DNA from 3 places in the Enterobacter sp. AC1 genome. Region 1 is predicted to be linked to each of the others. Evidence: riboswitches for the same ligand, from Rfam matches in the RefSeq annotation. Region 1 holds a riboswitch; each other region holds the start of a gene.
The links. Region 1 has a riboswitch for thiamine pyrophosphate ahead of thiC (phosphomethylpyrimidine synthase ThiC). Riboswitches for the same ligand answer to the same signal wherever they lie in the genome.

Region 1 (4,173 bases):
CGATCGTTCTTCAGTTCGGTCATTTTTGCAGTTCCTTAAGCGTCATGGCCTCAGTGTAACACTACTCATACTCGGCCCGACACATCGCCACGGTATCTTCTATCAGCCGACGCGCTACGGTGCCCGGCGGAGGCAACAGCGGTAAATCATCATAGCGATACCAGTTCGCTTCCAGCAGTTCTTTCTGGTCGATAACAATTTCACCGCTGTCGTAATCGGCCATAAAGGCTGTCATCAACGACTGCGGGAACGGCCACGGCTGAGAGGTGACGTAGCGCAGGTTTTTGACCTTAATCCCGCTCTCCTCCATCACTTCGCGCGCCACCGCCTGTTCCAGCGTTTCGCCCACCTCGACGAAGCCGGCCAGCACGGTGTGAATGCCGTTGCGATGACGGGTGTGCTGCGCCAGCAGGATGGAATCCTCCCGGCGGATAGCGACGATAATGCACGGCGCAATCTGGGGATAGTAGCGTTCGCGGCAGTGGCTGCAGAGCATCGCCCACTCGGTTTTGCTCCGGTGCATGGTATGACCGCAGTAGCCGCAGTATTTATGCGAGCGGTAAAACTCCGCCAGCTGCACGCCGCGCCCCGCCAGCTGGAACAGACCCACGTCCAGATCCAGCACCTGGCGCACCGATCCCATATCCTGGCGGCGAGGCTGTTGGATCAACCACACCGCATCCCCCTGCCATTCGCCGATCTTCAGCGCAGGGAGTCCCACAAGATCGAACGCCTCTGCTGCGCCATAAGGGATCTCTCCGCCAGGAAGCCATAATTTTTGTTCGTGACTGACGATCCACCAACCCAGATCTGATTTTTCAATAATACGATCCATATCTATTGCACTACCTTCGCTTCACTGACATGTTGTTAGCATTGTGGTTACATTTTGGATAAGCAGATTCAATCCTAAACCTTGCGGAGTCGACCATGTTAAACCAGCTAGAGAGCCTGACTGAGCGCGTTAGAGGAAGTAACAAACTGGTGGATCGCTGGCTACACGTGCGCAAGCATCTACTCGTGGCTTATTACAATCTGGTCGGTATTAAGCCTGGCAAAGAATCGTTTATGCGACTGAATGAAAAATCGCTGGATGATTTTTGTCAGGGCCTGGTCGACTATCTGTCCGACGGCCATTTCAATATTTATGAACGCATTATCCGCGAAATGGAAGGGACAACGCCGTATTTAGCGGCCAGCAAACTCTATCCGCTGCTGGAAGCCAACACCCAGCAGATCATGGATTACTACGATTCCACGCTTGAGAACGCCATCGATCACGACAACTATCTTGAGTTCCAGCGGGCGCTTTCCGACCTTGGTGAAGCGCTGGAAGAGCGATTCACGCTGGAAGATAAGCTGATCGCCCTGGCCCTGGATAACGGCCTGGATGTCAGCCACGAAGATAACATCGTGCGCCCTGCTTGAGTTCTTAATCGTTAACGAGTAATTTACAACCATTCGCCCCTCTCACGAGGGGGATTTTTCTTGTCGGAGTGCCCAGTGTGAAAGCACGGGCTGAGACCGTTAATTCGGGATCCGCGGAACCTGATCAGGCTAATACCTGCGAAGGGAACAAGAGTCACACTGCTGTTGTATCGCCCCCGGGCGATCCTCTCTTGCTTCATCCGTCGTCTGACAAGCCATGTCCTTCACTTTTGGAATGAGCTATGTCTACTGCAAAACTGACCCGCCGCGAACAGCGCGCACAGGCCCAACGCTTCATTGATACCCTGGAAGGCACCGCTTTCCCGAACTCTAAACGCATCTACATTTCCGGCTCGCAGGCCGATATCCGCGTCCCGATGCGTGAAATCCAGCTTAGCCCGACGCTTATCGGCGGCAGCAAAGATAACCCGCAGTATGAAGACAACGAAGCCGTACCGGTGTATGACACCTCCGGCCCGTACGGCGATCCCTCTGTGACTATCAACGTCCAGCAGGGTCTGGCAAAGCTGCGCCAGCCGTGGATTGATGCACGTAACGACTGCGAAGAACTGAGCGTGCGTAGCTCTGCATATACCCAAGAACGCCTGGCCGACGACGGTCTGGACGAGCTGCGCTTCGCCGGGCTGCTGACGCCGAAACGCGCCAGAGCGGGCAAACGCGTGACCCAGCTGCACTATGCGCGTCAGGGGATCGTCACGCCGGAGATGGAGTTCATCGCCATCCGTGAAAACATGGGCCGTGAGCGCATCCGCAGCGAAATACTGCGCCACCAGCATCCGGGCGAGGGCTTTGGCGCTCGCCTGCCGGAGAACATCACGCCGGAGTTTGTGCGTGATGAAGTGGCCGCCGGCCGCGCGATTATCCCCGCCAACATCAACCACCCGGAATCCGAGCCGATGATTATCGGCCGCAACTTCCTGGTGAAGGTCAACGCTAACATCGGCAACTCGGCCGTTACCTCCTCCATCGAAGAAGAGGTGGAAAAGCTGGTCTGGTCAACGCGCTGGGGCGCGGACACGGTGATGGACCTCTCCACAGGCCGCTATATTCACGAAACCCGCGAGTGGATCCTGCGTAACAGCCCGGTCCCAATCGGCACCGTCCCGATTTATCAGGCGCTGGAGAAAGTGAGCGGCATTGCTGAAGACCTCACCTGGGAAGCCTTCCGCGACACGCTGCTGGAGCAGGCTGAACAGGGGGTAGATTACTTCACCATTCACGCGGGCGTACTGCTGCGCTACGTGCCGATGACGGCGAAACGCCTGACCGGTATTGTCTCGCGCGGCGGCTCCATCATGGCGAAGTGGTGCCTCTCGCATCACCAGGAAAACTTCCTCTACGAACACTTCCGCGAGATTTGCGAAATCTGTGCCGCGTACGATGTCTCTCTGTCGCTGGGCGACGGCCTGCGTCCGGGCTCCATTCGCGATGCCAACGATGAGGCGCAGTTTGCCGAGCTGCACACGCTGGGTGAACTGACCAAAATCGCCTGGGAGTATGACGTGCAGGTGATGATTGAAGGCCCGGGACACGTGCCGATGCAGATGATCCGCCGCAACATGACGGAAGAGCTGGAGCACTGCCACGAAGCGCCGTTCTATACCCTGGGGCCGCTGACCACCGATATTGCGCCAGGCTATGACCACTTCACGTCCGGGATTGGTGCGGCGATGATCGGCTGGTTCGGCTGCGCCATGCTCTGCTACGTGACGCCGAAAGAGCACCTCGGCCTGCCAAACAAAGAGGATGTAAAGCAGGGGCTGATTACCTACAAAATTGCCGCCCATGCCGCCGATCTGGCCAAAGGCCATCCGGGCGCGCAAATCCGCGATAACGCCATGTCGAAGGCGCGTTTTGAATTCCGCTGGGAAGACCAGTTCAACCTGGCGCTGGACCCGTTCACCGCCCGCGCCTATCACGATGAGACCCTGCCGCAGGAATCGGGCAAAGTCGCACACTTCTGCTCCATGTGCGGACCGAAATTCTGCTCGATGAAAATCAGCCAGGAGGTGCGCGACTACGCCGCCGCGCAAACCATTGAAGTGGGCATGGCGGACATGTCTGAAACCTTCCGCGCCAAAGGTGGCGAAATCTACCTCAAAAAAGAGGAGGCGTAATGTACCAGCCCGATTTCCCACCCGTTCCCTACCGTTTAGGACTCTATCCGGTGGTGGACAGCGTAGCGTGGATCGAACGTCTGCTGGAGGCAGGCGTTCGCACGATCCAGCTGCGCATCAAGGATAAACGCGATGACGAAGTGGAGGCTGATGTTATCGCCGCCATTGCGCTGGGGCGTCTATATAACGCCCGTCTATTTATCAACGACTACTGGCGACTGGCCGTTAAGCACCAGGCCTACGGCGTGCATCTGGGCCAGGAGGACTTAGAAACAACGGATCTGAGTGTTATCCGCGAAGCCGGATTACGGCTGGGGGTATCAACACACGATGACATGGAGATCGACGTGGCGCTGGCGGCCCGCCCCTCTTACATCGCGCTGGGCCACGTTTTCCCGACGCAGACCAAGCAGATGCCCTCCGCACCGCAGGGACTGACGCAGCTGGCGAGTCACGTCAAACGCCTTGCCGATTATCCCACCGTTGCTATCGGTGGGATTAGCCTGGAACGGGCTCCGTCCGTGCTGGAGACGGGCGTCGGCAGCATCGCCGTCGTCAGCGCCATCACCCAGGCCGCAGACTGGCAGTCTGCCACCCAACAGCTGTT
Region 2 (4,173 bases), on a different contig from region 1:
AATGATCGCCAGCTTCTGACGCTGGGCATCGTTAAGCTTGAGCCCCGGATCCATCCCCAGCGCGATGTTCTGCCGCACCGTCAGGTGGGTAAACAGGTTGTTTTCCTGAAACAGCATGGATACCGGGCGTTTTGCGGGCGGCGTATGGGTATGGTCCCGGTTTTCAATGACTATCGATCCGCTTGCCGGCTGCAGAAATCCCGCCACCAAATTGAGCAGCGTGCTTTTTCCCGCACCGCTTGGGCCAAGCACGGCAATCATCTCTCCCTGACGCACGGAGAGCGTGAAGCGCATCGGCAGATGCTGATAAAGCCAGGTTACATCAGTCAGTTTTAACATCACGCCCCGGAAGTTTTTCGATAACGGTAAATAAGGCAAAGCACAGCAGTAGCAGCAAAAGCGCGGTCACCGCGCCGTCCTGGCTGCGGTAGGAGCCGATTTGCTGATACAGCCAGTAGGGCAGCGTGCGGAAATTGTCATTTCCGAAAAGCGCCACGACCCCAAAATCACCCATTGAGAGCACGCAGGCAAACGCCAGCGCCTGCGCCAGCGGACGTTTTAGCGCGCGCAGTTCGACCACCTTCAGCCGTTGCCAGCCCTTCATCCCCAGCGACTGACAGAGCAAACTGTAGCGGCCGTTGACGTCGCGCATCGGATTTTCCAGCACCTTGAGCGCGTAAGGAATGGCCATCAGGGCGTTGGTGAAAATCACAATACCGTCGGCGCTTTCCGGCAGGCCGATGGTGCTGTTGAACAGCAGGAAAAAGCCCGTCGCCAGCACGATCCCCGGCATGGCCAGAATCAGCATGCCTGTCAGCTCCAGCGCGTGCCCGGCTTTTGGCGCCTGTCGGGCATGCAGTTCGCGGCTGCTCCACAGCAGCATCATGGTCAGCGTGACGCACAGCAGCCCTGCGGCCAGTGCAATACGAAGTGAGGTTCCGGTGGCCTGCCAGAGGATAGGCTGTTGCAGGACGGACAGGAGATTGAGATTAAGACCGTCAACGATAACGGCCATTAGTGGCGGCAGCAGCAGCAGGAGCGCCAGTGCGATCAGGGCAAAATCGGTGATGCGGCTGTGCAGGCTGTCCTGCGGATCGCGCCAGCCGGTTATTTGATTGCTGCCAGTGGGAATGGCTTTACTCAGCCGCTGGCTCAGCAGCACCAGTGCAAGACAGCATCCCATCTGCACCATCGCCAGCAGCGCGGCGCGCCCGGGATCGTAGTCGTAACTCAGCGCCTGGTAAATCGCCAGCTCAATGGTCGTCGCCTGCGGTCCGCCGCCGAGCGAAAGCACGGTGGCAAAGCTGGCAAAGCAGAGCATAAAGATTAATGCCGCCACGGGGGGAAGCTGGCGGCGCAGCCACGGCCATTCGACAAAGCGGAAGAATGACGCGCCGCGCATGCCAAGCTGGGCGGCAATCTGACGCTGTTCGCCGGGAATGTTCTCCAGCGCCTGCAAAAAGAGTCGCGTCGCCATCGGCATATTGAAAAACACGTGCGCCAGCAGAATGCCCTTCAGCCCGTAGGGGGAGAATGTCCATTCAAGACCAAGCTGACTCCACAGGTAAGCCAGCCAGCCCTGGCGACCGTAAACGCTCAGAATGCCAAATACCGCCACCAGCACGGGCAGGATCAGCGTCATGGCGCACAGGCGCAGCAGCGCCTGCCTGCCGGGGAAACGCCTGCGATAGAGCGCGCGCGCAAGAAAAATAGCCGGGATCACCGACAGCAGGGCAGAAAGAAACGCCTGCCAGAAGGAGAACCGGATCACGTGCCAGAGGTAGCTGTCGTGCCAGAGGGCGAGAAGGTCGCTCTCCGGTGCGTTAAACCACAACGCAAGAAAGGCCCCCAGGCTGACCGCCACCATCACTACGGCGGCGAGCAGCCCGGGCAGTAACCAGCCGGGAATCAGCGGCTGACGGCGCGTTGCCATTCACTTACCCATGCTGCACGCTGCGCGGCGACCTGCTGCGGCGTAAATTCCAGCGAGGTTTTTGGTTTGGTCAGCTGCTCGAAACCTGCCGGCAGCGCAACGTTCGTGACGGGATACATCCAGTTACCTGCCGGGATGGCGTTCTGGAACGCGGGCGAAACCATAAATTTCAGGAACTTTTCTGCGAGTTCCGGCTGTTTGCTGGCGACGGTGCGCGCGGCCACTTCCACCTGCAGATAATGCCCTTCAGCAAAATCAGCAGCCGCGTAGTTGTCTTTCTTCTCGGCGATAATGTGATAGGCCGGAGAGGTGGTGTAGCTCAACACCAGGTCGCTTTCGCCTTTCAGGAACAGGCCATAGGCTTCGCTCCAGCCTTTGGTCACGGTGACGGTTTTGGCGGCCAGTTTTTGCCACGCTTCCGGCGCTTTATCGCCGTAGACCTTTTGCATCCACAGCAGCAGGCCCAGACCCGGCGTACTGGTGCGCGGGTCCTCATAAATGACGCGCCATTTCTGGTCGCTTTCTACCAGCTCTTTCAGGCTTTTCGGCGGGTTTTTCAGCTTGTTTTTGTCGTAAACAAAAGCAAAGTAGCCGTAGTCGAACGGCACAAAGGTGTCGTTTTTCCAGCCGCCAGGTACGTTAACGGCATCTGCCGCTACGCCGCTTTTGGCAAACAGTTTGGTTTGTGAGGCAGCGTCCAGCAGATTGTTATCCAGCCCGAGCACCACGTCGGCTTTACTGTTTTTACCTTCCATGCGCAGACGGTTGAGCAGCGAGACGCCATCTTCCAGCGCCACAAACTTCAGTTCGCAGTTACAGTCAGCTTCAAAGGCTTTTTTGACGACCGGGCCAGGGCCCCAGTCGGCAGAAAAAGAGTCGTAGGTGTAGACCGTCAGAACGGGCTTAGCAAAAGCAGGCAGCGCAAACAGCGCCAGCAGGGGAAGAGCTTTTTTTAACACTTTGCACCTCAAAGTTGAGTGGCAAAGGATTTTGAGCGACAGCCTCAAATCCCTTCGCCGGCGTTATCCGGATCAGGTTCGACGGGTATTATCTCAGCGCACATCTGTGATGCAGCACCCCGTTGAGAACGGCGCTATTGTAATGATTTGGTGAATATTACGAAAGCGTTATGGTTCCGGCGGCGCAAACCAGGCCGATTTGAAATCAAACCAGCCCAGGGTGTTCATCCGCAAACCGCGCATGCTGCGCTGTCCCTGGATCATCAGCCAGTGGTGGATCAAGGGGACGATCGCCTGTTCAGACAGCAGCTGCTGGCACCATACGGCAAGATTCATTTCGCCTGCACGCCACAGGGCTGCATCCTGCTGCCAGTCGCGGTGGATGCAGTGCTGGATCAGCGGGACCTCATACAGGTGTGAGAATAATGAAAAATCGAGCGGCAGGGTGAAGTTGGCGCTGTTCAGCCAGATATCGCTGGTAAGTTCCCCCTGGTGCCATTCGTCATAGTTCACTTCCCTGATGTCCAGCCTGACACCTTCTGCTGCCAGCAGTCTGGTCATGATCCTGGCGATAAAACGATGCTCCACGTGTTCGCGGTAGTAGGTCAGGGTGATGGATTCCAGGCCTGCGGGTTTATCGCAGTGCGCCGGGCGGGCGTGGTGCCAGCGCGGAAGCAGGCCGTACGCCGGGAACCAGTAGGTCTGGTACTGCTCTTCCGCGTGGTAGATCAAATTGGAGGGGGATAACACGTGGCTGATCCACTTACGTACCTCATGGTTTGCCCCGCGATGGGTTCGGCCATCAAACAGCAGATAATAGCATCCCTCCTCCAGGCGACTCTCCACGGCTTTTTCTCCCGTGGTTGGGCCTTCCAGCGTCAGGCCGGCGCTCAGCTCTTCATTCAGATCCGGCAATACCCACACGTTTACTTCGTCGATCAGCGCCCGATAGCCAAAATAGTCATCGAACGCGCGGATTTTCAGCTGGTTATTATTATTGCGGGAGACCGAATAGGGGCCGGTGCCAACCGGCTGGCTGGCAAAATTGTTCATCGACTCCCACTCGCCGGGCAAAATCATTGACGGCACATAGCCCAGTAGCCAGGGAAGCCACTTGTCCTGCTGGGACAGTTCAATATCCAGCGTCCACGCCGTTGGGGAGTGAACGCGCGAAATATGCGAGTAGAGCGGCAGCTTGCGGACGCGTTCCAGAGAGGCGATGACGTCGCGCATCTCCAGCTCGCGGCCGTGGTGAAAGTGGATGCCGGGGCGTAAAAAGAA
Region 3 (4,173 bases), on a different contig from region 1:
ATCATAATGCGAGGCTAATAAAGTCTCGCATTTTAATGCATCTGCTGTACATTTTCATCTCCTCCATAGCTTGCCTGACCTGCCCCGAGTATTAGATACAACCGTCAGTTAGTCATGTCGGTTTGTTTACCTTCACATTTTCCATTTCGCCACCGTGCGGCAAGCTCTGGTTGTGTCTGATAATTCAGTGCCGAATGTGGCCGACACTCGTTATAATCCTGCCGCCAGTCGTTAATGATTTTCCTGGCGTGAACGATATCGCTGAACCAGTGCTCATTCAGACATTCATCGCGAAATCGTCCGTTAAAGCTCTCAATAAATCCGTTCTGCGTTGGTTTACCCGGCTGGATTAACCGTAACTCAACACCATGCTCAAAGGCCCATTGATCCAGTGCGCGGCAAGTGAACTCCGGTCCCTGGTCCGTTCATAACGTTGCCGGTTAGCCTCGAAACAGTGCAATACTGTTCAGAATACGCGTGACCTGAACGCCTGCAATCCCGAATGCGGTGATAATTGTCAGACACTCCTTCGTGAAGCCGTCCACATAGGTCAGGCACTTGATCCTGCGACAGGTGTCCAGCGCTTCCATGACGAATTCCATTGACTAGGTCAGGTTGGGTGCAGCCGGACGGAGCAGCGGCAGACGCTCCGTTGCCAGGCCTTTACGACGCCGTCTGCGTTTTACGCCCAGCCCACTGAGATGATAAAGGCGGTACACGCGCTTGTGATTAACATGAAGGCCTTCACGGCGCAGTAACAGCCAGATGCGGCGGTAGCCAAAACGCCTGCGCTCGAGTGCCAGTTCAGTGATGCGCCCTGATAAATGCGCATCAGCCGCCGGATGCTGAGCCTCGTAGCGGCAGGTCGACAGAGACAAACCTATAAGCCTGCAGGCATGAAGTTGCGACAGACCGGTCGCATCACACATAAACTTAACGGCTTCCCGCTTGTGGTCTTTCGTCAGTGCTTTCGCCCCAGAGCCATCTGAAGTGCCTCCTTATCAAGCATGGCTTCGGCAAGCAGCTTCTTGAGTCTGGTGCTCTCTTACTCAAGCGACTTCAGGCGTTTAACCTCCATACCGCCATACTACTTGCGCCAGTTATAAAAAGGTGGCGTGGGAAATGGCGTGCTTAAGACAGAGCTCAGGGCAGAAACCCCGGCTTCAGTCTTGCGGAGAATATTGATGATCTGTTCGTCGGAAAAACGCTTCTTCATGGGGATGTCCTCATGTGGCTTATGAAGATATTACTTACATCGAGGTTTATTAATCAACGGGTAGCAGGTCAGTGATAATCGCTGTGTTAAAACTAGTATAAAAGTGAAATAGTGCGTTGCTCCTTCTGCGTGAAGAAACGATGACCGGGAAGGCGGGCTTGTGCTAACGAGCCACTTACCTTAAGCTGGCGAGAAATCAGAAGATTGTTTTACCAAATGACTCGGGGTGCCCTTCTTTATGAAGGCTGAGAAATACCCGTATTACCTGATCTGGATAATGCCAGCGTAGGGAAGTCAGATGCCTTCCCGGTCATCGCTTCTTCACGCAAGGCAGGAGCGAAACTATGCAGCCTGACCTGCTCGATTTACACGTTTTACACCACTTCCGAACCCGTTCTCCGCTTACCCATTGTATGACCAACGATGTCGTGCAGACCTTTACGGCTAACGTTTTGCTGGCGCTTGGCGCATCCCCGGCGATGGTGATTGAGGCCGAAGAGGCCGAACAGTTTGCCGGGATGGCCGATGCGCTGCTGATTAACGTTGGCACGCTGACGTCGCCGCGCGCCCAGTCGATGCGCCGGGCGATTGAGGGCGCGGTGGCGGCAGGAAAACCCTGGACGCTGGACCCGGTTGCCGTCGGCGCCCTGGCGTTCCGCACCCGTTTTTGCCATCAAATTCTCGCCCTGAAGCCGGCGGCCATTCGCGGCAATGCCTCCGAAATTCTGGCCCTTGCCGGCATGAGCGCGGGCGGGCGCGGCGTTGATACCACCGACACCGCCGCCAGCGCGGTGCCTGCTGCCGAGGCGCTGGCCCGCCAGATTAATGCCATCGTGGTCGTCACCGGTGAGGTGGATTACATCACGGACGGACAACGAACCCGCACGGTCACGGGCGGTGATCCGCTGATGACGCGCGTGGTGGGCACAGGGTGCGCGCTCTCTGCCGTTGTGGCGGCGAGCTGCTCGCTGCCGGGCGATCGGCTGGATAACGTCGCTGCCGCCTGCGGATGGATGAAGCGGGCCGGAACGATCGCCGTTGCGCAGTCTGGTGGCCCGGGCAGTTTTGCCAGCGCGTTCCTGGATGCGCTGTACACGCTGGAGGAGCAGGCATGAAGCGGATTAACGCACTGACCATCGCCGGCACCGATCCCAGCGGCGGAGCAGGCATTCAGGCCGACCTGAAAACGTTCTCCGCGCTTGGCGCGTACGGCTGCTCGGTCATTACCGCGCTGGTGGCGCAAAACACGCGCGGCGTGCAGTCGGTCTACCGTATCGAGCCTGATTTTGTCGCCGCGCAGCTGGATTCGGTGTTCAGCGACGTGCGCATCGATACCACCAAAATCGGCATGCTGGCCGAGACGGATATTGTTGAAGCGGTGGCGGAACGGCTTCAACGCTATCAGGTGCAAAACGTGGTGCTGGATACCGTCATGCTGGCAAAAAGCGGTGACCCGCTGCTCTCCGCTTCCGCCGTTGAGACGCTGCGCAAAAAGCTGCTGCCGCAGGTGGCGCTCATTACGCCAAACCTGCCCGAAGCCGCCGCGCTGTTAGGTGCGCCGCACGCGCAAACTGAACGCGAGATGAAAGAGCAGGGGAATGCGCTGCTGGCAATGGGCTGCGGGGCGGTGCTGATGAAGGGCGGGCATCTGGATGACGCGGAAAGCCCGGACTGGCTCTTCACCCGCGATGGCGAGCTGCGCTTCACCGCGCCGCGCGTGCAGACCAAAAATACCCACGGCACCGGGTGCACGCTCTCTGCCGCGCTGGCGGCGCTGCGCCCACGGCATGAAAGCTGGGCCGATACGGTGCAGGAAGCGAAAGCCTGGCTCTCGGCGGCGCTGGCAAAAGCGGATAGTCTGGAGGTCGGTCACGGTATTGGGCCGGTTCACCATTTTCATGCATGGTGGTAGGCCTTATACTGGCAGGATACACCACGCCTGAGAAAAACAGAGATGGAACAAGCGCATACCCGGTTAATCGCTCAACTGAATGAACGGATCGCCACGCCCGACAACACGCCGCTGTACCTGAAGTTTGCCGAAACGGTAAAAAATGCGGTGCGCAGCGGGGTGCTGGAGCACGGCAATATTTTGCCCGGCGAGCGCGATCTGAGTCAGTTAACCGGCGTGTCGCGCATCACCGTGCGTAAAGCGATGCAGGCGCTTGAGGAAGAGGGCGTGGTGACCCGCGCCCGCGGCTATGGAACGCAAATCAACAACATCTTTGAATACTCGCTCAAAGAGGCGCGCGGTTTTTCCCAGCAGGTGGTGCTGCGCGGCCAGAAGCCGAATACGCTGTGGGTCAACAAGCGGGTGGTGAAGTGTCCGGAAGAGGTGGCGAATCACCTTTCAATTCCTCCCGAAAGCGAGGTATTCCTGCTCAAGCGTATTCGCTACGTTGACGAGGACGCGGTCTCGATTGAGGAGTCCTGGGTGCCGGTCGGGTTAATTCCCGATCCGGATGCGATCGGTATCTCACTCTACGATTACTTCCGCAGCCAGAATATCTTCCCGCAGCGCACCCGCTCGCGCGTCAGCGCCCGCATGCCGGATAGCGAGTTTCAGGCGCACATCAGGATGGATGAAAAAATACCGGTGCTGGTGATCAAGCAGGTCGCGCTCGATCAGCAACACCGGCCGATTGAGTACAGCATCAGCTACTGCCGCAGCGATCTATACGTCTTTGTGTGCGAGGAGTAATGCCTCGCGAGTGGGGGCGCAATCGCCGCCGCGGTGGCTGACCACCCAGGCGGCGACCGCGTTGCCGAGCTGCACCGCTTCCGCCAGCGACCATCCCGCCGCCAGCCCGGCAAGCGTGCCGCCCGCATGGCTATCGCCTGCGCCAATGGTGTCCACGACCGTAGCCGGGCACGCCGGAATAACGCCCGAGGCGTCGCCGTCATACCAGGCGGCACCGTCTTTATCATGCCGCACAATCAGCGCGGCGCCGAAGCGC

Region 2: another riboswitch for thiamine pyrophosphate. It lies ahead of thiB (thiamine ABC transporter substrate binding subunit); the one in region 1 lies ahead of thiC (phosphomethylpyrimidine synthase ThiC).
Region 3: another riboswitch for thiamine pyrophosphate. It lies ahead of thiM (hydroxyethylthiazole kinase); the one in region 1 lies ahead of thiC (phosphomethylpyrimidine synthase ThiC).

The regions. Positions count from the first base shown of each region.
Region 1 is NZ_JBNDIZ010000005.1:6,995-11,167, forward strand. Features, by position in the region: gene hemE (uroporphyrinogen decarboxylase) at 1-23, opposite strand, end outside; gene nudC (NAD(+) diphosphatase) at 62-835, opposite strand; gene rsd (sigma D regulator) at 931-1,428, shown strand; TPP riboswitch at 1,483-1,592, shown strand; gene thiC (phosphomethylpyrimidine synthase ThiC) at 1,671-3,566, shown strand; gene thiE (thiamine phosphate synthase) at 3,566-4,173, shown strand, end outside.
Region 2 is NZ_JBNDIZ010000009.1:617-4,789, forward strand. Features, by position in the region: gene thiQ (thiamine ABC transporter ATP-binding protein ThiQ) at 1-339, opposite strand, end outside; gene thiP (thiamine/thiamine pyrophosphate ABC transporter permease ThiP) at 323-1,933, opposite strand; gene thiB (thiamine ABC transporter substrate binding subunit) at 1,909-2,892, opposite strand; TPP riboswitch at 2,924-3,024, opposite strand; gene sgrR (HTH-type transcriptional regulator SgrR) at 3,061-4,173, opposite strand, start outside.
Region 3 is NZ_JBNDIZ010000003.1:289,731-293,903, reverse strand. Features, by position in the region: partial or broken gene M2433_RS11155 (IS3 family transposase) at 105-1,216, opposite strand; TPP riboswitch at 1,429-1,525, shown strand; gene thiM (hydroxyethylthiazole kinase) at 1,561-2,331, shown strand; gene thiD (bifunctional hydroxymethylpyrimidine kinase/phosphomethylpyrimidine kinase) at 2,328-3,128, shown strand; gene M2433_RS11140 (GntR family transcriptional regulator) at 3,171-3,917, shown strand; gene M2433_RS11135 (PfkB family carbohydrate kinase) at 3,891-4,173, opposite strand, start outside.